Regions from separate parts of the Paenibacillus sp. MER TA 81-3 genome, predicted to be linked through region 1. Evidence: riboswitches for the same ligand, from Rfam matches in the RefSeq annotation. Region 1 holds a riboswitch; the other holds the start of a gene.
The links. Region 1 has a riboswitch for ZMP and ZTP ahead of M3650_RS07745 (tetrahydrofolate dehydrogenase/cyclohydrolase catalytic domain-containing protein). Riboswitches for the same ligand answer to the same signal wherever they lie in the genome.

Region 1 (9,649 bases):
ATATATTGATCCGTCCGAGCCGATTTTCGATGTACCGTGAAATCATTCCGTCGTTCCGCTTTTTTAGCGAGCTGCGGCTGCGATCTGATGAAATTGATCGGATGCGCAATGAAATGAAGCTGTATTGGTCTCATATGGAAGAAGAGGACGAGCTATGTTCGCGACTGGAGCATATGCTGGATCGGGCAACCGCCCAGTAAACTCCTTTTGCCGCCAGAACCGTTCCATGAACCATAACGAATAACTCCGGTACTTTTACGTATCGGGGTTATTTTTTTACCATTATGCAATGCTTAATTGACGGACTTCCTGACGGACTTCCTGTCTTGAGAAAATAAAGTATTAGACCGTAAAAATAAAGTTGTAGACCAGGGCAGTGGTGTTAAACTAACGGGCAGTAATACGTAATAATAATCATGATGTATTTACAGCATGTAACAACCATTACGTGATATAATTGGAATGTTTATGGATAAGGATGTGGTGATGATAATATGATGTTGTGGTTTCGAAATTTGCCTCAAATAAATATGGATTTTTATGAGTCTACCTATTATCGTATTGTCGGTATTGCCTGGTATTATTTCTTGCTATTCATCGGGTAGTATCAAATCACTCATGTTATTTATTGGTTGGGTAAACCTGATAATCTCTTCTTCCGATATAGTTAATTCATTTCTAATCCTAATAAAGCCTAACAAAACAATATTTTGGAGAGGTTATTATCAAGTAAAACAATAACCCTGTACTATCAGGCATACGACAATCATTAACGGAGAACGAATAGTGCTAATTTAGGTTGGAGGGAAGACAATGTATGTAACAACGGATAGATTGATAATTCGAAGTTTTGAATGCGAGGATTGGCCAGCAGTACTTGAATACACTTCGAATATAAGTAACATGAAATATATACCGGAAGGGGTTTTTAACGAAGAGACAGTTAAAGAATTTATTAGTAAAAACATTGGCGACCAAGCCCGAAATTTTCCTGTTGTTTTAAAGGATAATGGAAAGCTTATTGGTCACATTGTATTTCATGAATATTTTGGTAAGCATACATATGAAATTGGATGGGTATTCAATCCCAGTTTTCACAGTCAAGGCTACGCTTCAGAAGCGGCATTATCCATATTGAAAAATGGATTTGAGGAAATGAATCTACACCGAATAATTGCAACTTGTCAGCCAGAAAATTTACCGTCTTATCGAATTATGGAGAAGATCGGAATGAGACGAGAAGGTTATTTCAAGAAATGTATTCCCTATCAAAATGAATGGTGGGATGAATATTACTACGCTATACTGCGGGAAGAGTGGAACCAGCGGTCTTCAACTAACGTAGAACGTTAGTTCAATAAAACAGCGGCAGTCTAGGACTTTATTTTCTCGTCCATGGCAGCCGCTGTTTCAATTTCGGGGTTAGTCTAATACTCTATTTTCTCGGCACTCTTCCGTGCAATGGTCCTTATGCTCATTCTCCCATACAGTACTGGATGTCTTTAAATTGTCATAAACACCAACAGTATTGACAGCGCTTTCTTGGCTGGGTAATATTATAAATATACCAGAAGTGAACTATAACTTGTCCTATAAACTGTTGCTATACCTTCGTTTTTATATGGAATATTGATTGTTGTGAGGATGGTGGCTACGATAATGATGTTTACAGTGGGGGGGAATACATACAACTGTGGTTCTTATCTAGTTTGTTGATTATATATAGAAGGGATGGTCTTATTTATGGTTAAACGCACGAACATCTTGCTGTTGACGCTTATCTTCTCATTATCGATGCTGCTCGCGGCATGCGGGTCAGGCGGCTCGAATTCAGGTCAAGGAACGGACGCGGGAGAAGCGAAGTCTACGGGAGAACAGGCGAATTCCGGGCAGGACGCTGCAGGGAAGAAGCTGTCTGGCAATATTACGGTATGGATTCATCCGTATGTTGCCGAGGAGAAGAAGGATGAGCTGAAGACGGTGTTTGACGGAGCGATTGGAGCGTTCAACGAGAAGCACCCTGATGTCAAAGTGAAGCTGGAAGAGATTCCGTGGAAGAACCGCGAGCAGAAAATATTGACGGCCCTTGCTGCGGGCAATGGTCCAGATGTGTTCTATCAGCTTCCTGACCAGATTCCCCAATTTGCCAACAAGGACGTGCTTGAACCGTTAACACCTTATTTAGAAGACAACAATATGGACGATTTCTCTCCCGGCTCTTTGGAAGCGGGAACGTATCAAGGGACGTTATATGGATTGCCTATTCTCCAAGAGGCACAAATGATGTTCTATAACCCTGACATCATTAAAGACATCGGTGAAGACCCGGCGAACGTGCCGAAGACGTGGGATGAATATAACGTCTGGGCGGAGAAAGCCGTCGCCAAAGGATATTATGCCCGGGATTTCAATGGGGGTGCCGCATGCTGCAACGCGACGTTGTATCCGATTCTGTGGCAGTTCGGCGGAGATGTAATCGACGACAGTCAGAACGCAGTCATCAACAATGCTGAAGGGGTTGCTGCCTTCCAATTCATTAAAGATATGTATGACAAAGGGTGGATTCCGAAGGACTCCATATCCAATCAAGATCAGTTCCCGGAATATTTGTCTGGAAAAATGTTATCGGTATGGGGAGCGGGCGTTACTCTGAGCGTGCTAAAGACCGAGAATAGAGACTATGTGACCGGTCCGCCGTTAAAGGGAAAGGCAGAAGCAAGCTTTGGAACCGTCGGTATGTTCGTGGTGCCAAAAAAAAGCAAAAATAAAGAAGCGGCGGCTGAATTCGTGAAGGTGCTGACCAACACGGAAACGCAAATGGCGTTCAACAAGCTGGCGAATTATATTCCGACTCGCAAGTCAGCTTCCTCCATCTACGATAATGATGAAGATATGAAGAAGTTTCTTGAGGTGGCGGCCTATGCCCGCCCGGGCGTGATGAGTCCCGTCGCAAGAACGATTATGCCTAAGATTCAAGCGGAAATCGCTGCTATGCTCGAAGGCGGGAAGACGCCTCAGCAAGCGGCGGATGCAGCGGCCAAAGCCATTCAAGACGAACAAAGCAAAGGGTAACGAATGCCGAAGCGTTGATTCGTTAAGGATGCGGGGGATCATCGCAAGCAGAGTTGCGGTGGCCCCCGCTATTATTAATTAATGGGATCGTAGGTGATTACTTTGTCAAAAGCGAACGGTCAGGCCGAGCCGCTGATCCTTCAGCACAAACCGCCATTAGGCAGGCGATTCCGGCTGGAATTCAAGAAAAATGCGATCGTGTACGTGTTTTTGATTCCGATTTTGGCCCACTTTCTCGTATTTCAAATATTTCCGCTCGCCTTTAGCTTTGTGCTGACGTTTATGGACTGGCCGATTATTGGTTCGCCGAAATATGTAGGGCTTGCGAATTGGAGTTATTTTTTTCAAGACGAGATTGCTTGGAAAGCGATCTGGAATACCGTGTTGTTTTCCGTTTATTATATTTTGCCGACGATGGGCATGGGGCTTGGATTGGCGCTGTTGGTCAACTCCGGCGTGAAGGCTTCCGGCTTTTTTAAGAGCTTGTATTTCCTCCCTGTCGTTACGTCCTTCGTTATTATTTCCGGTATTTGGGCTTGGCTCTTCAAAGGCACGGAATACGGGATGATCAACTATATATTGAGCTGGATTGGCATCGATACGCAATTGTTCTTTTCCGATTCCAAGCAGGCGCTGCCCGTATTGGCCGCCCTGAGCGTGTTCAAAGTAAGCGGCAGCACCATGGTTTATTATTATGCAGGCTTGAAATCAATCCCGAGCCATCTGTATGAAGCGGCCAAAATCGACGGCGCCTCGAAGTGGAGAACGTTCTGGAGAGTGACCTTCCCGCTGCTGCTGCCGATCCATTTCTATGTGGCGATTATTACGACGATCGGTTCTTTCCAAATATTTGATTCCGCGTATTTGATAACGGGCGGCGGACCTAATTACGCTACGACCACTCTTGTGTATTACTTATACGAGGAAGGCTTTACAGGACTTCGCTTGGGTTACGCCAGCGTCCTTGCTTATATTTTGTTCTTTATTATTTTCGCCATCTCGCTCGTGCAGCGCAAATATTTGGGGAAAGATGTGCACTATTAAGCTGCACGTCACAGCAGGAGGAGGAGCTTGCTTTGACTGTCTCAATGAAGAAGAACGTATTTGTATACCTGATGCTCATGATCCTCGGAATCATCTTCTTTTTCCCATTTGCGATGATGATTTTAGGTTCGCTGCAAAAGGTGGAAAGGGCTACGGCCGATCCGTTGTTCTGGATCCCGACCAATCCCACGTTGTACAACTTCAGCTACATTATGAACCAAAGCTCGTTCGTGCAGTGGATTAAGAACTCATTGGTCATCACCATCGTCCCTGTTCTGGCGCAAATCTTTTTCGGAGCAGTGCTTGGCTATATTTTTGCGAAAAAGAAATTTCCCGGTCGTGAATTCGTGTTCTGGACGATGATGGCTGTCGTCATGGTGCCGGGTCAACTGCTCATCATTCCGAAATATGTCATGTTCAGCCAATTTGGCTGGATTAATACGTATGCTTCGATCATTGTGCCAGAGCTGTGGGCAATTATGGGCGTGTTTCTCGTGCGGCAATTCATGATGACCATCCCGAAGGACTTGGAGGAAGCGGCCTATATGGATGGGGCGGGCGACTTTACGATTTTCTTCCGCATTATGCTGCCGCTTGCTAAGCCGGCCATTGCGACGATCGGGACGTTTGCCTTCATTAGCTGCTGGAACGATTTGTTCACTCCGCTCATCTTTATGACGTCCGAGGATATGTTTCCGATTACGGTGGGGCTGGCCTCCATTTTGACGAAGGAAGGGAATTTCGGGGTTGAGATGGCCGGCTCCGCGATTTCATTCGTGCCCACGTTCCTCATTTTCATTTTCTTCCAACGTTACTTTACGGAAGGCATCGCCATGACGGGACTTAAATCTTAACGATTCACGAAAGCGCGCAATACCGCACAAGAAAGGGAGAATCAGCATGATATCGGTTGTAGCATTGGATGGGAAAATCAAGACGGTTACCCTCCCCGAGCCGAATGTGAAGCAGAACTTCGTCTTGGTTGATACGGAATACTCAGCCATCAGCCCGGGTACGGAAATGATGATGTCGGAGAAAAAAACGGACCGCCCGATCCCGCTGGGCTACAGTGCCGCCGGCATTGTGCGGGAAGTGGGAGCGGGCGTCACTCATGTGCAGGCGGGACAGTGCGTCGCGTGCTACGGCGCTCCGTTCGTGCGGCATGCCGGCTTGTTGGCGGTGCCGAAGCATTTGCTCGCGCCCATTCCCGATGGAATGGATATTCGGGAGGCTGCCTTTGCTGGCCTGGGCGCGATTGCGATTCACGCGCTGCGGCAGGCCAATCTCCAGTTCGGCGAGCAGGCGGTCGTAGTCGGACTGGGCATATTGGGACAGATGATGTGTCAAATTGGGAACGCTGCGTCCTATCATATGTTAGGCTATGATCTGCTGCCCGAACGCTGCGAGGTGTTGCGCGAATGTGGAGTCGACGACGTGCATTCGACGCTGGAAGGGATCGATGCTGCCATTCAAGACGCCACCGGCGGAGAAGGGGTGGATACCGTCTTCTTGTGTACAGGACGGAATGCGGCGGGGATGATCGATCAGGCGCTCACTTGGATTCGGGATCGCGGCAAAGTGGTCATTGTCGGAGACTTGGAAATGGAATTCAACCGGGAGCTGATGTTCTCCAAGGAAGCGCAAATCTTAATCTCCCGCGCCGGCGGACCGGGCAGATACAAGCGCGAGTATGAAGTAGACGGCATCGATTACCCGAAAGGGTATGTGCGCTGGACCGAAGGCAGGAATGTGGGCGAATATGTGCGCCTGCTCGCCGAGAAGCGAATCCAGGTCGCGCCGCTCATCTCAGCCGAAATGCCAGTGGCTGAAGCCGCTGCAGCCTACGAGCGTTACAAGGCATCTCCCCGCGATACGGTAGGTATTGTGTTGTCCTACCAGCCATGTTCATTCGCAGTGGAATGAAGGGAAAGATAGCTGATCATGAAATGAAATCGACATTGGCGATGAACGATAATCCTGCAGGATTTTCACTTCCAAGCGGATTAAGAATATAATTGACCGCTGTAAACGATACTACCACGACATATATCGCTCCGGGAGGAAGCGGATTGCTGCTGCTGTTTTTGTACACTCTTATGCCTTGCCAATTGTAAGGCGGCGTTTCGCTTAGGCCGACAATAGGATCCATATTTCCATCCAAGAGCACTGGAGGAGTTAACGTCTGCACCAACACAGGGGTCGGTGGACTAAAATTATAAACATCAACCCGGGCCACATGGGCATTGTCGGAAAAGACGCATAAATTTACGTTAATTGTGAGCGGATTAGGGTTGCCGATGCCGCCGCTTCTTGCGGCAAATCCTCTGCTTTGACCATCGGATGTAGTTGAATCCCAAATGTATCGGGAATTTATAGTGGGGAAAGGCCCGTTGTCATTCGAATATTTAATTAATTGGGGCCAAAGAGTATAGCGGGGGATAACCGTGGCTTTATTGCCTGGCGCTCCGCTTACGGCCAAAGCAATGGCTGTATCCCGGTCATTCGCAACATATACGTTACTGCTACTAACTATTATAGCCTGACCTACAATAGGCATTCGATAACACCCTCTTCTAGATGAATGTGCTTCGCTGTTCCATGGTATTCACGACAGGTTAGATGTGACGGGGCGCAGGAATTTATTTTGTAAAAGCAAAAAAGGTTTTCTTTTTTATTCCGATTTGGTAGGATAAAAGAAATTGAATGCTGTATGTAACTGGCGAAAATAGTGGGAGCAACCACAAGGGAGCATACAGTCGGAATGTACCGTTCGCCTGGGTAAAAGTGTTTGTTGAAGACTCGCTTGTTGAGCTTCGGCAAATGCTTTTTTTGTTTTTCACATTTCACATTATTGCAATCGCTATGCCACAGGAGGTTATACGATGGGAATGGTCATGAAAGCAAAAGAAGCCGCGGATGCCGTGTACAACGATATCCGGAAGAGAGTGGAGGAGTACGCGTCACAGGGACATCTTCCTTGCATTGCCACGATTCTCGTCGAGGGGGATCTCGCCTCCGCTTATTATGCGAAGATGAAGCAGAAGGCGGCGAAGCAATGAATCAGGCCATAACGTGGGACAGTTCGATACGGAGCTTTCTGGAGCGGGCGGGCAGCGCCGATCCGACACCGGGTGGAGGAAGCGTGGCCGCGCTCGTAGCGGCGCTCGGCGCAGCGATGACCTCGATGGTGGGCAATCTGTCGCAGGGCGAGAAATTCGCAGGCATTCGGGAACAAATTGAGCTTACGCTGAACGAGATGAACAGTCTGTCTGCGCTATGCGAGGAGCTGCTTGCCGACGACATTCGCACTTTCGGGCAGTACATGGAGGCGCTACGGCTGCCCAAGGGGACCGAGGAAGAGCAGGCGAACCGCAGACAAGCGCTGCGCGAAGCGACCTATGCGGCCATCGAAGTTCCGCTCCGGCTGCTCCGGGTATGCAGAGACGGGATGCGCATTGCAGCCGCAATCGCGGAGACGTCTAACAAGAACGTCATTTCTGATTTGGGCATTGGGGCGATATTGTTCGAGGCGGCGGCCCAATCCGCCTATTTGACAATTGAGATTAACCTTGCCTCGGTGAAGGATGCGGAACGAAAGGGAGAGTACGCAGAGCGATCCTCTCAACTGCTGCTGGAGAGCGGGCAGTTGAAAGAGTCGACGATGCATACAGTCCGTCAACGAATCGCAGGATAGGGAATATGTACAACGTCAGTATGAAAAAGGCCGACGGTTCCCGGTGGAATCGTCGGCTTACGCGCGGTATGGACACATTATGAAGAGATAGCTTGCTGCCGCTGATGCCGATCGGTATACAATACCTTCGTCATTAGCCCAATCGAAGCGACAATCAAGGCCGCAGGAATCCAGAAGATGCGCGGCGTTACCCCTTCAATTAACAACGGCAGGAAGTAGCCGATGAGAGAAGCCGTCTGGGAAATGAATACGTACAGACTGGCGCCGAAGCCCGCCTTGTGGATGAACATGCGCTGCACATAGCCCATGCCAACGCCATACAGCACGGACACGAAGAACGAGTACAACGGCTGCACAAGGAAAAATATGGTCAATGACCCGCTGACGCTGTAGGTCAAATAAGTGACCAGCGCAAAGGAGCTGCCGAGCAGGATAACGGGCTTGCTGCCGTATTTGGCGGCCCAGTAGCCGGCCATCGTCATGAACAAGAGCTCGAACACGGCCTGCGTACTCCAAATGTAAGACATCAGGCGCGGATCCCCGAACTGCTCGTGAACGACGAGCGGCAAATACAATCCGCGAATCGCATCGGCGCAGGACAGCAGCAGGATGGCGAACAGCATGATGAGGGAGAACGGTTCTCCCTTAATAGCCTTATTGGCAGATGCCTCTGCCGTAATTTCTTTATAGAACAGCAGTAGGATGAACAAGGCCGCATATCCCGCCAAATTACCCCACAGCACGCCCTGGAACGTCGCCAGCAAATACAAATTGGCTCCGAGCAGCAAACCCGTGAAGAAGCCGACGCTGTACGTTGCGCGCAGCCAAATCTGGGCGATCTCTACGACGTCCGGTGCCATGCGCGTAAAATGATTGCGGGCCATCGCGAACAGCTGTCCCATAATCATGCCGGAGGGTGCGGTCGCCAACGCCATCCCGATAAGTGCGGGCATGTAGCTTGCAGCATTCATATAGATGAGCAGACCTGCCATGCAAATAAGGGAAGCGATGATCGGAATCGTCTTCTTCCGCTTCATGCTGTCACTGATGAATCCGACCGAGATCGTAAGCACCATGTTCAAAAAGAGTGATATGGCGAAAATCGAAGCAATCTCGCCTTTGCCGAGTCCTATCGACTCCTTTAAATAAATGGCGTTCATCGGAGCCAGAATCCCTGTTCCGATTCCGTACAGAAAGAGGGTCAGCAGGAGAAAGCCCGCGCCCTTAATCCTCATAAACACCTTGAAATCCTGCCATATGTGCATGAAGGAGTCTCCTTCCTCTAAAATGCCATCTATTTTCTACCATTATGCGCATGCTTGAATGATTACGACAAGCATTAATATCATAGTTCCAATCGAGCTGCACCCCCTGAACCTTGTTCATGTGCCGCCATGCTTTGCTTCACTCTCCCCTCAAGTCAGTAAACGGTTTCTGATGGATTGGGAGAGTGGACAAAAGAGGTGTTTCAAAGGATACGGTGGGCATCATCGGGATGGATATAAATGAATAAAACCAGAATGCCGGACTAGTCCTGTTTAAATTCATTTGGCGATCAATCAGAAGTCATTAGAATATAGAAAGCGGCAGGAGCGTCATGCTCCTGCCGCTAAACTGCGTCAAACCGTTAAAGCCTCAAATCGTAGGCTCGTTAAATCGCCCAATTGCCCTTGCGGAAGATTGGCTCGACAGCACCGTCTTCATGAATGCCGTCAATGTCCATCTCCGCGGATCCAATCATGAAATCGACGTGCGTGATGCTGATGTTCACGCCGGCCGCAGCGAGCTCTTCCTGTGACATCGTCTTGCCGCCCTCCACGTTGAAGGCATAGCCGCTTC
Region 2 (9,649 bases), on a different contig from region 1:
CTATATATGAAAACTACCGTGCTTGAGATTTCAATGTTTTGTTCATGCGATCCAACTTGCCGGACAAGCTGCCATCATACAGACGATCCCCAATGCGGACGAGCATGCCGCCAATGATGGATGCATCGACCACGTTATGAATGCGGATGGTCTTGCCCAGCTTGTGACCGAACTCTGCGGCAACAGCTTGCTTCTCCGCATCATTCAACGGATAAGCCGTTGTCACATAAGCATCCAACAGCCCGATCGCTTCACCCGCAATGCGAATATAACTGTTAACCACCTCATGCAAAATATTGATGCGGCCGCGCTCGATAAGCAGCTGCAGCGTATTGTATACAATGTCGGAGACTTGATCTTTGAGCGCAATGTCCAGCACCCCGATTTTGTCTGCCAACACAACATTCGGCGATGTCAACAAGATATACAGCTTCTCGTTGTCGGATACCACTGTCGCCACATCTTTCAGTTGCTGTTCGGTTTCCGAGACAGTCTTGCGATCCTCGGCAAGTTCGAACAGCGCTCTGGCGTAACGCTTTGCAACTCCGATTTCTTGGCTCATTGTTTGTCCCCTACCTCTTTCAGGTATTGGCCAACCAATTGCTCTTGCTCCTTCTCATCCACTTGTTTCTCCAAGATTTTGGAAGCAATCGCAACGGACATGCTGCTTACTTCGTTGCGAAGCGCAGCCACCGCCTTGTTCTTCTCGCTCTCGATATCACGGGCCGCTTCTTCTTTCAAGCGAACCGATTCTTCTTTTGCGCCAGAAAGTATATCGTCTGCTTGTCGCGCGCTGGTCTGTCTCGCTTGCTCGATAATGTCGTACGCTTCCTTGCGCGCTGTAGCAAGAGCTTGCTTCTGTTCTTCCACAAACGTTTGTGCTTGCGTACGGCTGTTAGCCGCTTCATCCATTTGCTGCTGAACCAATGCCCGGCGTTTTTCCATGACGTCGAACAGAGGCCCAAAAGCATATTTTCTCAGTAATAGATAGAGAATTAAAAAAGCAATAATTGAAAAAACCATATTTTCCCAAACTAAGCTCACTACAGTCACTCCTTTCCGTTAAGCATGAAGTGGATTAACAAAACGAAGGCGCGGATGGCATCGGCCTTCCCCGCCAAACCGTGTTTATAATCATCATTAAGAGAAAAGGATCAAGAATGCGATAACTGTAGCCGCGAGCGGAACAACTTCTACGATACCGACCCCGATAAACATCGTCGTCTGCAATGGACCGCGTGCTTCTGGTTGACGAGCAATCGATTCTACCGTACGGCTGACGATCATACCATTACCAAGACCTGCGCCCAAAGCGCCTAAACCTACTGCAATTGCTGCTGCTAACATTTCCATTAGAAAATCCTCCTCGAATCTGTTTATTATTTTAGTGCTTTGTTTATATATCTCATCCGAAGTAACCCATAACGGGAAAGGGTTCGGGCAGAGTTTGTCAATACTCTTCGTGTATCGTCGTTTGCGCAATATACACCATTGTCAAAATAGTGAAGATAAAGGCTTGCAATGCGCCAATGAAAATACTGAATCCTTGCCACGCCGCGAGAAATGGAACCCCGAATACTCCCGCCTTAATAATGGTGGAAATGAGCACTTCACCCGCGAAAATATTCGCGAACAAACGAATCGCCAAAGCGATTGGCTTGGCCAAATTCTCAATAATGTTCAGAGGCAGGAAGAACCAGTATGGCTCCACATAATGTTTCAAGTAATGCTTCCGGTTATGTTTCAAACCTAAGTAGTTCATCAGGACAAAGACGATAATGGCAAGACCGAACGTAATGTTAATATCCGCTGTCGGTGATTTCCACCATAGCAGTTCGATATGCGGGTCTTTTCCCTCCGCAGCCAATTTGTCGAGTGCAACCTGACTTGTCGTCACGATTTCTTGACCGAAAATCGATACCGGATGATGCGTTTCAGTCATGATGGCAAACGGCAAACCGAGCAGATTGGATACAAAGATAAACAAGATGAGCGTCAACCCTAAAGAAATGTAAGGCTTACCCTTCTTAAGATCCATGGCACTGCCGACAATACCTTGCACGAATTCGACAACCCATTCCATAAAATTTTGCAATTTGGAAGGATTTTCGACCGATAAGTTGCGCACGGCCAAGCGGCAAAGCACGAATACGACGATCATGCTTACTAGCAGCATGAATACTGCCGATAAGTCGATGTTTAAGCCCCCAAGTTGAATAATCGGTGCTGAATGCATGTAATGTGTTCACCCCTTTCCAAAATAAAGTTACTTATTTTGTCTTATTCCAAAAAAGATACTCACAGGAATGGTCAATAGCTGCGCGATGAACAATCCGACTATGGTTGACGGTAGCGATATTTTCACATGACCCAATTTCGCTGCGATCATGACGGCCAAGAATGCAATACACATTCTCGTAACCATTCCAAAATTGTACCGCTTCCTCTCCGCGCTTACGGCAAGGTCGACAAGTTGCCGGACCTTCATCGACAAATATCGAACGTTGATCAAGCCTATAGCCGTGCCCAGCGTCAAGCCTGCAGCTATTGGCCGGTATTCCGGTGCAAAAGCCCATACGAGAAGGAACACCGACAACAGGATGAACGTCACTCTGGTAACGGCATTGACAATGGAAGTCATATCATTCATCTTGTTCCCCCATGAACTTTCTAACAAAGTAGACGATGTTCGCGATACCGAGACACATCCCGGATATCGCACCTACGGCAAGCCAAAGCTTAGGTCCGTCCAATGCATGAGCTAACCACTTCCCAACGAAAAATCCAATGAGAATATATATGGCAAGCATAACGCCGGCTCCACCAATACTGAGAGCGACCAGCCACAGGTTATCATTGCGTTTAGTGGTCTTCATAGGCTATAATTCCCATTCATTTTACTTAACAATACGAGATTTTGTCAATTCATAAAAACCCTGTATTTATAAGGATGAAAACGATGTATTTTCGTTTCCCAGGCTGCAAAAAACCGCGTAAACCGTACAGTGTCACTGTATGCTGGAACGTTATGCTCTAGAAGACAGCACTGAATCAATTTGTGAACGTTGTGTGAAATTCTTCCGGACGCTCCGCCTGCATGCCAAAATTGTGAAGAATCGCACTGACAATTCGTTGGGATGCTTTGCCATCCCCGTAGGGATTGGCGGCTTTGCTCATCCGTGCATAAGTTGATTCATCCGTCAATAATGCCTTTGTACGTGTGTATACCATCTCCTCTTCGGTACCGACCAATTCTAAAGTGCCTGCATCGATGCCTTCCGGTCGTTCGGTAGTTTCACGAAGGACGAGTACCGGTATGCCAAATGACGGTGCTTCCTCCTGGAGACCGCCCGAATCGGTGAGTATGAGATGCGTATGAGGATAAAAATTATGAAAGTCCACCACATCAAACGGGTCAATCAGCTTAATGCGCGGGTGATCCCCCAACATCTCATAGGCCGGTTCACGAACTGCCGGACTAAGATGGACCGGATACACGATGGCGATATCATCGAACTCGTCCGCTATACGGCGCACGGCGCGGAATATATTGCGGTGCGGTTCTCCCTGCGATTCACGACGGTGAGCCGTCATCAGCACGAGCCGCTTGCCCTGTGCCCAATCGAGCACTTCATGCGTGTAATCGGATCGTACTGTATATTGAAACACATCTGTTACCGTGTTGCCTGTGACAAATATCGATGAATCTTTCTTGTTTTCGTGTCTCAAGTTATTTGCCGACCAATCGGTAGGCGCAAAATGCAGGTCTGCCAATACTCCGGTCAATTGCCGGTTCATTTCTTCCGGATACGGCGACAATTTATTCCATGTGCGCAATCCGGCCTCGACATGTCCAACTTGGATTTGCTGCAAAAATGCCGCATAACTAGCCAAGAAGGTTGTAAGCGTATCTCCGTGCACAAGCACGATATCCGGCTTCGCCTCCTGCAGCACCGGCTCTAATCCTTGCAGCACCCGAATCGAGATGTCATTCAGCGTCTGGCTCGCCTGCATGATGTTCAAGTCGTAATCAGGCTTGATGCTGAATACATCGAGCACCTGGTCCAACATCTGACGATGTTGGCCCGTGACGCACACGATGGACTCGATTTGTTCCGGATGTTTCTGCAATTCCAGGATGAGCGGCGCCATCTTAATCGCTTCTGGACGCACACCGAACACCGTCATTACTTTCACTTTGGACATCTTCTAATCCTCCGTAGTCTAAACGTATTGTTATTTCGTGCCGAACAGACGATCCCCTGCGTCACCCAATCCAGGCACGATATAACCGTGATCATCCAGACGCTCGTCCAATGCGGCAAGGTAAATATCCACATCGGGATGCGCCTCCTGCACTGCCTTGACACCTTCTGGCGCGGCGATTAGGCATGCCAACTTAATCTGTGTGCAATCGCGTTTCTTCAGCACATCGATTGCAGCAATGGCCGAGCCGCCTGTTGCGAGCATCGGATCAATGACGATAAGCGCGCGCTCGTGAACATCCTTAGGCAGCTTGGTATAGTATTCTACTGGTTTCAAGGTTTCCGGGTCGCGGAACAAACCGACATGTCCAATTTTGGCGCCGGGAATCAGCTTAACGATGCCTTCCACCATGCCTAACCCCGCACGAAGAATCGGGATGATACCGAGCATCCGCCCTGCAATGATTTTGCTTTCTGTCTCCGCTACCGGCGTCTCCACCGTGATGGTCTGCAGCGGCAGCTCGCGCGTAATCTCATACGCCATCAAGGTTGCCACTTCGTCCACCAGTTCCCGGAAATCTTTCGTATTCGTGCTCTTGTCACGAATTAATGTCACTTTGTGTTGAATCAAAGGATGATCGCAAATGACCAATTTGCCCATATAACATGTCCCTCCGCTTTTTACTCTCGTTGCCTTCAAGTTATCAGTTTACGCTAAACAGGCTCTATTATAACATTTGTATCCCGTCACTGCACAGTGTTCCCCATCACTTTTGTCAGCCTTTTTCCCGCTTCCCTGAACTTGGAAAAGAAAGAGTCACTGTAATATTAGTAAACATTCTTTGGATTGGTTATACATGCAAGCGAATAAGCCATGGGAAAAAGGTAGTGCATCACTACATTCACACAGGTACATTGACCCATCTCCTACTACTGATGTCCTTAATGCTTAGCCATCTGCAGCACATACAAAAACAGGCCGCGCATGCCTGTTCAAGGCATACCGGCCTGTGTCAGCGGGAACCCGCTGCCTTTACCATTAATATTTCAATGTCTCATACAACGGATATTGCGCCGTCAAGTCACGTACCATACCTCGCGCTTTATCTAATACTGCCGCATCTGCCGGATTTTTGAGCGTCATAGCGATGACCTGCCCGATAATGCGCATAGCCGCCACATCCATGCCGCGCGAAGTTGCTGCCGGCGTCCCGATACGGATCCCGCTTGTAATGAACGGGCTCGTCGGATCGAACGGAATTGCATTCTTGTTCACGGTAATGCCAACGGAATCAAGAACTTTTTCCGCATCTTTACCAGTTATGTTGATGCCGCGCGTATCGATGAGCATGAGGTGATTGTCCGTACCACCGGATACGATCGTCAATCCTTCCGCCATAAGGGACTCTGCCAGTACTTGCGCATTTTTAATCACCTGCTCGGCATGCTCCTTGAAGGACGGCTGCAATGCCTCGCCCAGAGCAACCGCTTTGGATGCGATGACGTGCATGAGCGGACCGCCTTGCGTTCCCGGGAATACTGCCTTGTCAATCGCCTGAGCCCATGCTTGGCGGCACAGAATCATGCCTCCGCGCGGACCGCGCAACGTCTTATGCGTCGTCGTCGTTACAAAGTGGGCATGGGGAACTGGGCTCGGATGCAGTCCAGCCGCTACGAGGCCGGCAATGTGAGCCATGTCGACAAAGAACAGCGCGCCTACGTCGTTCGCAATTGAAGCCAGTGCCTCAAAGTCGATAATACGCGGATAAGCACTGGCACCTGCAACGATCATTTTCGGGCGATGTTTGAAAGCTGCCTTGCGCACCTTGTCATAATCGATGCGGAACGTATCTTCTTCGACGCCATATGCAACGAAATTATACAACAGGCCCGATGCGTTGACAGGGCTGCCGTGCGTCAAGTGTCCACCATGCGCCAAGTCCATCCCGAGTACCGTATCTCCCGGCTTCAATGCTGCCAAATATACAGCCATGTTCGCTTGCGCTCCGGAGTGCGGCTGCACATTAACATGCTCCGCTCCGAACAGTTCCTTCGCACGATCCCGCGCGATGTTCTCGACGATGTCGACATGCTCGCATCCGCCGTAGTAGCGTCTGCCCGGATAGCCTTCCGCATATTTGTTCGTGAGCACCGTACCCATCGCTTCCATCACCGCTTCGCTTACGATGTTCTCCGAAGCGATAAGTTCAATGTTGTTGCGCTGACGCTGCAGTTCCAGATCCATTGCTTTCAATACGTCCGGATCGGATTGTCTTAAATGATCTACCATTACCATAACCCTCCCATTGTTAAATTACCTTATTGCAATGTATGACAACGCATTCTGCGTTAAGGTTCCATGTGTTATCGTCATCCGGCAGCCTTCTTACTCCTCATCTTACTCACAGGAATCTGTACCTGCGATATCCGGCAGTCGATAGACGGCTCTTTCCCCGCCGATAAGCTTCGGCCGCGTTGCCGCCATATTGACTCTTGCCTTGCCGATAGTGCGTACCTCAGTTCGGAGCGGCACGGCAACCCGGCGTATGTGCATGCCGATGAGCGTCTCGCCGATGTCGATTCCGGCATCAGCTGCGATTGTCTCCGCCAAGCAAGCAGCGGATAATCGACGATACGCATAGGCAGCCATTGATCCGCCCGCTGTCGGAACAGGTACTGCAGCAACTTCCTCAAGCCCGAACCGTTCGAGCGTGTGCCGTTCTACGACGAGCGCGCGATTAAGGTGCTCACAGCATTGAAATGCCGTGTAGAGCCCGAATTCCGTATGCAGCACATCCAGCCCGGCAAAAATCTCCTGGGCTACATCAAGCGTGCCCGACGTTCCTATCCGCGCCCCGGCTACCTCACTCGTGCTGCACCCGATAACAACCAGCTGCCCGGGCTTCAAGTCCGCCGCTTGCACGAGGGCACGTGCAGCCGCTCCTGCCTGCTCGCGAGTGTTACTACTCATAATAACTCCACCTCCGCTTCATTACGGTGCAGGGTGATATTTATGCTCCACATCGGTTACTTTGCCCAGACGCCCTACATGACGTTCGCCTCGGCTGAATTCCGTGCTCAGCCAGACGCGCACAATTTCCTCAGCAAGCCCAGGCCCGATGACACGCTCACCCATGGCCAGTACGTTCGTATCGTTATGTTCGCGGGTCGCTTTCGCAGAGAACAGATCGTGAACGAGCGCGCAACGCACACCCGGCACTTTGTTCGCGGCGATGGACATGCCGATGCCTGTGCCGCAAATGAGCACGCCCCGGTCTGCTTCCCCGGAAGCAACCATCTCTGCAACCGGCACCGCGTAATCTGGATAGTCTACCGATTCCGTACAATTGCAGCCCAAGTCAACAACATCATGACCCATGTCCTTAATGACTGAAATAATTCCATCTTTCAACCGCACACCGGCATGATCTGCGCCTACGGCAATTTTCATTGTTATTCCCTCCATCCGTCGTCTTTCATTAAGGCGCATCCAACGTTGTTCATGAGACAAGCCATGGCTCTATTATAACGAATTTCCGGGAAGTTGGAGCAAACAAATTGCATTTTCTTCCCTCTCTCTTACCATCCCCTGAGACAAGCGCCTCATACGAATGCAGGATGCTCGCCCCGATGCAATATCCAAGAAATCACATCCATAACAACTCAGCACCATCTATACCATATATAGCATAATATAACATGAAAAAAAGAGCATAGCATGGCAATTACCATACACTGCTCTTTCGCCCAGGCGACCGGCCGTATTATTCGATGCTCCACCGTGGTTACCCACTTTCGTCGCCAGTTACATCGAACCTGCATTTTCTATCCCTGATAATAAAGGATACGGAAATGAAATGCAATCCCTATTTGTCCAGCTTGTCCAGCAGCAGATGAAGCGCCTCGCGGATTTCCGCAGCCGTCATTCGGTACTGCTCTAACGTGCCTCCGAATGGATCCGCCACATCCATGCTCGGTGCGCGCCGCTGCAGTTCAAAGAGCTGCTTCCGTTCTTCTTCAGTCGGCTCTTCACCCAGCGCCAGCTTCAACTGCAGTTCCGCCGCCAGAGCAAGCAGTTGTTCCCGCTCATCCACCACCGCCCCGTCCTGCTCTACATACTCTTTCAGCGCGAACGTCTTGTCCGCTGCATGAGGAAAGCGCTGCAGCACATGCTGCTTATGACCAAAGGTTAACGTCAAAATAATATCCGCCCACTGTATCCCTTCTTCGTTCAGGGCAGTGGACCGAAACGTCCGATGGCTCGTAATTTGCTGTTCGGCAAGCGCTTCAGCCGCATGCTCCGAAATAGGAGTGCCATCCCACGCCGCTACGCCGGCCGACTTCACATCTAGGTCCAAAGACCTATCCTCTGCCAAATGTCTCAGCATCGCTTCTGCCATAGGACTGCGGCAAGTGTTGCCTGTGCACACAAACAAAATGCGTTTCATAATCACATTCCCCCTCTCGTGAAGTTCTCCTCTATCTATTGTACCCTAAGTCAAGAAGGGATCAAAAACAAGATGCCGAATACGAGTAATACAGCACCGCCCACCGCTTCGCCGTACTCACCGAGCCGCTGTCCCGCATGATGTCCAAGCAGCAGCCCGAGAATGGACATCGCACCGCCGAACAGACCAAATGCAGCGAGCGTAATCAGCAAATCAGAACGGAACATGCCAAGCGTTACTCCGACAGAGAACGAATCGACACTGACGCTCAGCGCAAACAAAATTGTACCCCAGAACGAAGCCGTGTCGATAAAGTGAGATGCTCCCCCTTTGAACGAGCTGTAAATCATATGTCCGCCGAGCATTACGAGAAGAGCGCCGGCAGCCATCGCCGTCACCTTCCCGAGCACAATGCTCATATATATGCCCGTTATGACGCCCATCAGCGGCATCAGTACATGAAAGAGCGCGATGACGACGCTGATGCGAAAGGCATCCATCCGCCGTACCCCTCTCATTCCGATGCCAAGACATAGGGAAAAGGCGTCCGAGCCAAGAGCCAGGGCCATAGCGAGAATCGTAATCCATTGACCTAGGGGTGCAGCCGTTTCCCACATCTGCCTCTCTCCTCGTCCGATCGTCTTTAATCAACGTATGCGGACAAGGCCTTAATCATGACAAGCTCTATTTTACCCATTTTCATATCTTTAACAGTGGATGATACGGTGACCCGCTGCTTTAATAAGCCGGTTCATGACGGCAAGTCCCATGCCTTCTGCCGGACAAGCCTCCGCCAGCATATAGGTGGCTCCCGCTTCATCGAAATGGCGCAGCGCATCATATAAATGATGGGCCGCTTCCTCCAGCGCCTCCACGCTTCCAAGCGATACGACGATGTCCGCCCGGTATTGCTCGGCATGCTCTCTGAATGCCAATACACCGGTCGTCTCGCCGCGTCCTTTGGCTGCATCCAGTTCCGCTTGGATGCAGCGGCTT

Region 2: another riboswitch for ZMP and ZTP. It lies ahead of rpiB (ribose 5-phosphate isomerase B); the one in region 1 lies ahead of M3650_RS07745 (tetrahydrofolate dehydrogenase/cyclohydrolase catalytic domain-containing protein).

Annotation. Positions count from the first base shown of each region.
Region 1 covers NZ_JAMAWB010000004.1:341,008-350,656, forward strand. Annotated here, with positions in the region: gene M3650_RS07705 (extracellular solute-binding protein) at 1-200, shown strand, start outside; partial or broken gene M3650_RS07710 (metalloprotease family protein) at 532-741, shown strand; gene M3650_RS07715 (GNAT family N-acetyltransferase) at 814-1,353, shown strand; gene M3650_RS07720 (sugar ABC transporter substrate-binding protein) at 1,744-3,072, shown strand; gene M3650_RS07725 (carbohydrate ABC transporter permease) at 3,208-4,116, shown strand; gene M3650_RS07730 (carbohydrate ABC transporter permease) at 4,161-4,970, shown strand; gene M3650_RS07735 (zinc-dependent alcohol dehydrogenase) at 5,017-6,039, shown strand; gene M3650_RS07740 (hypothetical protein) at 6,056-6,673, opposite strand; ZMP/ZTP riboswitch at 6,819-6,903, shown strand; gene M3650_RS07745 (tetrahydrofolate dehydrogenase/cyclohydrolase catalytic domain-containing protein) at 6,999-7,175, shown strand; gene M3650_RS07750 (cyclodeaminase/cyclohydrolase family protein) at 7,172-7,810, shown strand; gene M3650_RS07755 (MFS transporter) at 7,888-9,075, opposite strand; gene M3650_RS07760 (aminopeptidase) at 9,462-9,649, opposite strand, start outside.
Region 2 covers NZ_JAMAWB010000005.1:128,278-137,926, reverse strand. Annotated here, with positions in the region: gene M3650_RS08645 (F0F1 ATP synthase subunit delta) at 14-562, opposite strand; gene atpF (F0F1 ATP synthase subunit B) at 559-1,044, opposite strand; gene atpE (F0F1 ATP synthase subunit C) at 1,141-1,353, opposite strand; gene atpB (F0F1 ATP synthase subunit A) at 1,451-2,236, opposite strand; gene M3650_RS08625 (ATP synthase subunit I) at 2,267-2,650, opposite strand; gene M3650_RS08620 (AtpZ/AtpI family protein) at 2,643-2,876, opposite strand; gene wecB (non-hydrolyzing UDP-N-acetylglucosamine 2-epimerase) at 3,052-4,206, opposite strand; gene upp (uracil phosphoribosyltransferase) at 4,237-4,866, opposite strand; gene M3650_RS08605 (serine hydroxymethyltransferase) at 5,245-6,495, opposite strand; gene M3650_RS08600 (TIGR01440 family protein) at 6,604-7,176, opposite strand; gene rpiB (ribose 5-phosphate isomerase B) at 7,198-7,656, opposite strand; ZMP/ZTP riboswitch at 7,944-8,024, opposite strand; gene M3650_RS08590 (low molecular weight protein arginine phosphatase) at 8,072-8,653, opposite strand; gene M3650_RS08585 (manganese efflux pump MntP) at 8,704-9,270, opposite strand; gene M3650_RS08580 (L-threonylcarbamoyladenylate synthase) at 9,361-9,649, opposite strand, start outside.